2 regions of the Priestia sp. SIMBA_032 genome follow, and region 2 is predicted to be linked to the other one. Evidence: predicted binding sites of a transcription regulator. Region 2 holds the regulator's gene; the other holds the start of a gene.

The links. Region 2 encodes Rex, which represses fermentation and respiration genes when NADH is low (regulators of the CRP and FNR family bind a similar motif). Its sites were predicted from a motif close to TTGTGAAATATTTCACAA; they were not measured.
Region 1: the regulator Rex is predicted to act here: its motif matches at 1,741-1,758, upstream of SB717_RS22815 (L-lactate dehydrogenase).

What each region holds. Positions count from the first base shown of each region.
Region 1 is NZ_JAWRXD010000009.1:87,379-90,586, forward strand. Features, by position in the region: gene SB717_RS22805 (methyl-accepting chemotaxis protein) at 1-432, opposite strand, end outside; gene SB717_RS22810 (cation diffusion facilitator family transporter) at 574-1,449, opposite strand; gene SB717_RS22815 (L-lactate dehydrogenase) at 1,783-2,739, shown strand; gene SB717_RS22820 (lactate permease LctP family transporter) at 2,802-3,208, shown strand, end outside.
Region 2 is NZ_JAWRXD010000039.1:4,444-7,651, reverse strand. Features, by position in the region: gene SB717_RS31995 (CPBP family intramembrane glutamic endopeptidase) at 1-165, shown strand, start outside; gene SB717_RS31990 (YdiK family protein) at 162-389, shown strand; gene tatC (twin-arginine translocase subunit TatC) at 415-1,170, opposite strand; gene SB717_RS31980 (twin-arginine translocase TatA/TatE family subunit) at 1,186-1,371, opposite strand; gene SB717_RS31975 (redox-sensing transcriptional repressor Rex) at 1,425-2,063, opposite strand; gene SB717_RS31970 (ABC-F family ATP-binding cassette domain-containing protein) at 2,522-3,208, shown strand, end outside.

The sequences.
Region 1 (3,208 bases), on a different contig from region 2:
ATACCACACCCTGGAAGTCGGATCATAGTTTGAACCAAACTCTTGCTTAGGAACAGAATACATTCCCTTATTTTTAGTGCCTATGTATTCAAGTGCCAGGTTCGGATATTTTTCTTTAAACTGCGTAAACTCTTTTTGAACCGTATTCCATGTAAAATAAGGATTTTTCTCTTGATTTGTTCCATTTCCTTCTTGCTTAACAAAATTAACGATTACATCGTTCTCACTGTACGTCAGCAAAGAACGACTATACATGTCTAAGTACGTATGAATCGTTTCTTTTAACTCTTTCACTTGACTTTGAGACTGAACTTCTACATCTTTTTCTATTTGTGTTTTGGTAAATTGATAAACAGCCCCTGAAACAACTAATAATAAAATAGCTATAAAAATACTAAAAAATACTACGAGCTTTGCACTTAACCTCTTCATTCCCTCACCCTTCTACAAAAATCTTTATATTACTAATAACGGCTTTTTATTTTCATTTTTGAAGAAGTTTTTGTGAATTATTTCAAATTTCCCCAAAAATAAAACCAGCTCATCCTTTCATAACGAAAGAACGTGCTGGTTTTATTTTTGCTTTTCGTATGCATCAGGTTCAATATGAACAAGCGTATCTTTAATCTGATGCTCATCGTTCATCATATGTTCAATTTGATCAGCAATTTCATGGCTTTTAATAACATTTAAATGAGGATCTACTTTAACAGTTACATCAATAACGACTTGATTACCAAGCTTGCGCGCTTTCACATCTTCTACTTCTTTTACCCCTTCTACAAGCCCAATGCTTTCTTTGTAGTGCCCTAACTTTTCTTCATCAAATCCGTCCGTTAAAGAATGAGCTGCTTCTTTAAAAATTTCGATGGCTGTTTTACAAATAATAATTCCCACAGCAAAAGCAGCTACCACGTCCAGCCAAGGCAGGCCGAATTGTGAGCCGAAAATTCCCACAACAGCCCCTATGCTCACAAGTGCATCAGACAAATTATCTTTAGCAACCGCATATAAAGACTGGCTATCAAGTTTTTTAGCAAGCTTAATATTATATCGGTAGACACCACCCATAACAGCAGCGGCTCCAAGACCTACCCAAGCAGCCAGTAAATTAGGCGCTTCAGATTTGTCCATAAATAATGACTGACCCGCATCGACCAATACTTCTAGTCCGATGACCATCATAATAAAAGAAGCAATAAGTGAAGAGATATGTTCCGCTCTGGAATGTCCATAGGGATGATCATTATCGCGAGGTTTTTTAGAGATTTTTAAACCGATTAAGACGGCAATTGATGCAATAATATCTGTGACGTTATTAAGACCGTCGGCTTTTAATGCAGAGGAAGCGGTGACACCCGCAATAGTAAGTTTACATGCTGATAAAAAGATATATGATAAGATACTAACCCAAGCGCCTTTTTGGGCTTGCTCATAGTAGTTCTCCATCCCTTCAACTCCTTTATTCAAAATAAGCAAATTTAGTGTAACAAATGGATTTCGTGTGGGTCTATAGAAACATTATTGGCTGTTAACATACAAATAGAGAACGTTAAACTCTTTAGCTTTCTGCAAAACAAGTTGCCTTTACTCAACACTTTAAACGTTTAAGATCTTTCTAAATGTGGCACTTCATGTAGAAGGACTCTTTTTTAAAATCGCCCTTTAAAATTGTTTACTATTTTTTAAAAGGTGTGATTTTTATCACAGCCGAGGGTATTTATTCTTGTTACACTAACATTGTGAAAAACATCACAAAATAAAATTCAAAGGATGATACAAATGAAAACACAATTCACACCAAAAACACGAAAAGTTGCCGTTATCGGAACTGGTTTTGTTGGCTCAAGCTACGCTTTTTCAATGGTGAATCAAGGTATTGCCAATGAATTAGTGTTAATCGATATGAACAAAGAAAAAGCAGAAGGCGAAGCACGCGATATCAATCATGGAATGCCATTTGCCACACCGATGAAAATCTGGGCTGGAGATTATAAAGACTGTGCTGACGCTGATTTAGTAGTTATTACAGCGGGCGCTAATCAAGCTCCAGGGGAAACGCGCTTAGATCTAGTTGAAAAAAACGTTAAAATTTTTGAATGCATTGTAAAAGATATTATGAACAGCGGATTTGACGGCATCATTTTAGTGGCAACAAATCCAGTTGATATTCTTGCACACGTTACACAAAAAGTATCAGGATTGCCAAACGAACGGGTAATTGGTTCAGGAACGATTCTTGACACAGCTCGCTTCCGCTACTTGCTGAGCGACTATTTCGAAGTAGATTCTCGCAACGTTCACGCTTATATTATGGGCGAACACGGAGATACGGAATTTCCTGTTTGGAGCCATGCGCAAATTGGCGGTGTGAAGCTCGAACATTTTATCAATACTGCCGCTATTGAAAAAGAACCGGATATGCAGCATCTATTCGAACAAACCCGCGATGCGGCTTATCATATTATTAATCGAAAAGGAGCGACTTATTACGGAATTGCGATGGGACTTGTACGCATCACCAAGGCTATTTTAGATGATGAAAATTCTATTTTAACGGTATCTGCTTTATTAGAAGGACAATACGGTATTTCTGATGTGTATATCGGCGTACCAGCCATTATTAATAAAAACGGCGTGCGCCAAATTATTGAATTGAATTTAACTCCTCACGAACAGCAGCAGCTCGAGCACTCTGCTAGCATTCTTAAGCAAACTCGCGACAGAGCTTTTGTGTAACATCAAAAGATTTTTGCGGGGGACTCCCCCGCTCCCTTGTCTTAAATATGTAGTAGAGGTGTATGAATATGACGTGGACTCAGGTATATAATCCGTTAAATAATATTTGGCTTTCTGCACTAATTGCACTCATCCCCATCATCTTTTTCTTTATTGCTTTAACTCTTTTGAAATTAAAAGGACACATTGCTGCCGGTATTACGGTACTTCTTTCTATGATTATTGCTATTTATTTTTATGATATGCCTGCCTCAATGGTCTTAGGAGCCACAGGCTATGGTTTTTTGTATGCACTTTGGCCCATCAGCTATATTATTATCGGCGCGGTGTTCTTATACAAGCTAACTGTCAAAAGCGGACAGTTTACTACCATTAGACAATCTATTATTTCAATAACCGATGACCCCCGCTTGCAAATGCTTCTTGTTGCTTTTTCCTTTAATGCTTTTTTAGAAGGAGCAGCGGGGTT
Region 2 (3,208 bases):
GCATTCCTTTATGCAAGAACGAGACTAATTGTTGTACCTATTATTGCTCACGTGTTGATGAATACAATCGTTATTTTATCTCAAACTATTTTTGCAGATAAAATTATAGAAATGCAAAAACAAGCAGAACAAATGCAGTTTATTTTTGGAGGCATGTTTTTATGAAGAATATCCCTTTAACACGAGGGTTTATTTATATTATTATGGGGGTTTTATTTACTTACTTGGCAATTCAAAATGCTCAGGAAACCGTTTGGAATTTCCCCACAATCTTATTTGCACTCGTAGCCGCATTTGATTTCAGGTTTGCGGTTCGCATCTTTATCTTGCACTACAAAATTAAAAAATTGCAGCAGCAATATAAAAATCAAGATGATTCATCTAAATAAAAAAACCACTGTTTCAGTGGTTTTTTTACATACTAACATCTTCTCTTTCTTGCTCTGCCCTTGCCTTTAACACTTTGCGATACGAAATGCGGGAAATAATGATGCTGATTTCATACAAAATTAAGAGCGGCACTGTCACCATCATGTGCGAGAGCAATTCCGGTGGTGTAATAAGTGCGGCAATAACTAGCAGTACGAAATAGGCATATTTTCGAATTTGAGATAAAAACATAGGCGTTATAATTCCTAATCTCGTCAAAAACATTACGACGACAGGAAGCTGAAACAACAGGCCAAAAGGCAGTGTGAGCTGCATTAAAAAAGAAAAGTATTCACTAATGCCAATCACTTGGTTTACATTCAGCTCATCAGAAACGCGCGTCATAAAATCGACGACAAATGGAAACAACACAAAATAAGAAAAAGAGACACCGCCTATAAAGAGAAAAATGGAAACAGGAATATATCCAAGCGTTACCTTACGCTCTTTTTCATATAAACCAGGACTAATAAATGCCCAAAGTTGATACAGTGTAACAGGAGCTGCAAGTACACAGCCGATAATAACAGCAAATTGCATATAAATCTTAACTGGATCTGTTAGCCTAAATGCATTCATCGTTAAATTTTTTGCCTCATCAGCATGCTGTAAATAGACAATGACCTTATCTGCTATAAAAAAGCCGCCAATTGTGGCAATCACAAAGAAAAATAAAACAATTAAAATGCGTTTTCGCAGCTCTCCTATATGATCATATATTGACATTTCTTGTTCGGTCATACTATGATCACCCTTTTACTCTTTGTCATCTACTTGACGCTGTTTATCTTTTTCACGATCTTCTGATGCACCGCTAGCGGCATGCTTAAACTCTCTAAGCGTTTGGCCCACTGATCTTCCTAGCTCCGGTAACCGTTTCGGTCCAAAAATAAGCAGTGCTACAATAGCAATAACAATCCAACTGCCTGCTCCAATCCCCATATTCCCACTCTCCTTATTAATTTAGACTTAAGGAAATCGTAACACAGTCCGTCTTATTCAACAGGATAATTTTTCAAAAAGTAGACGAGCGACTGTAATTCTACAGCAAGATCAATATGATGAAGTCGAATCTCATCCGGTACGTTTAAGCGTGCAGGAGTAAAGTTTAAAATCCCTTTAATTCCGCAACTCACTAAACGATCGGTAATTTGCTGAGCAACAGTGGCAGGAACGGTTAAAATCGCTACTGAGATGTCATCACTCATATAATCTTCCAATTGGTCAAGATGATAGACCGGCACGTCGCCTACTTTCGTACCGACTTTATCTTCTATCACATCAAAAGCGCACTCAATTTTAGTGTTATTATTTTTAATAAAATTATAATTTAAAAAGGCCGTTCCTAGATTCCCTACGCCAATCAGTGCTACTTTCGTTACTTCATCTTGGTCTAACGTTTTACGGAAAAATGTAAGTAAATAATTTACATTATAGCCGTATCCCTTTTTTCCTAATGCACCAAAGTAAGAAAAGTCCCGACGAATAGTAGCAGAATCCACTTTCACTGCCTCACTTAACTCTGCTGACGACACACGCTGTTTACCAGAAGCATGCAAATTTTTCAAAAAACGATAATAAAGCGGCAATCGTTTAGCCGTTGCTTGTGGTATTTTTAATTGTTCAGTGTTCACGTTGTACCCCCTCAGTTCATGTATGTCATTACTAACATTTTTAAGTCATATTGCATTACCTTTCACAAAGCATCAACCGCTTTGAGGTAGCGCTTCCAATTCTCTCTCTTTTCTCTTGTTTTATATATACTCCGCTTCACACCTCGACGGCTTTTGTCTATCCAGCACTACTTAAAGTCGATAGCTAGAACGAAGCAATTAGCCCTTCAAAGGATCCGTTTGGTAGTCATGACGGATTTTTTACATCCATCATATATAAGTTCAGAGATGCACTTATCTCTTATTTTAACATAGTATCCTGTATAAAATGTGCAGGTAAAATCATTTTATTTCATGAATCAAAACATTCGCTTCATCATTTGTCCTTGTCCCTCTGCAAATTACAAACGCTTGTAGGAAGAACTTGTAGTTAAAAATATGTTAAAATACACTATGGATATACTACTAGAGGTGAAAAAATGATTATTCTACAATTGAACGGTATTACAAAATACTATGGGGCAGAACCCATTTTATCGAATATAAAGTTAGAAGTACAATCAAAAGACCGCATTGCCCTAGTGGGACGAAACGGTGCTGGTAAATCAACTTTATTAAAAATTATTGCTGAGCAGCTTTCCTATGACAGCGGAGAAATTATTAAACCTAAGGGTGTTTCCATTGATTATATGGGACAAGATACAGTTCTTGAGTCAACACTCTCCATATGGGAAGAAATGATGACTGTCTTTGCTCCATTAAAGAAGATGGAAAAAGAATTACGTACGCTTGAAACGAAGATGGGTGATCCAGACATTTTTAATGATTCAGTTCAATACGAAAAACTAACCAAAGAGTACGATCAGCTTCAAGTAACGTTTAAAGATTTAGGCGGCTATCAATATGAAGCAGATACCCGATCTATTCTTCACGGTTTCCGTTTTTCAAACTTTGACTACAGCACCCCTATTTCCTCCTTGAGCGGTGGACAAAAAACGCGCTTGGCTCTTGCAAAACTGCTTTTAACAAAGCCTGATTTGCTTATTCTGGATGAGCCTACCAACCACTTAGATATTGAAACTTTAGCATGGCTGGAACAGTTTCTGCAAGGGTATGAAGGAGCTATTTTAATTGTTTCACACGATCGTTACTTCCTTGATAAAGTC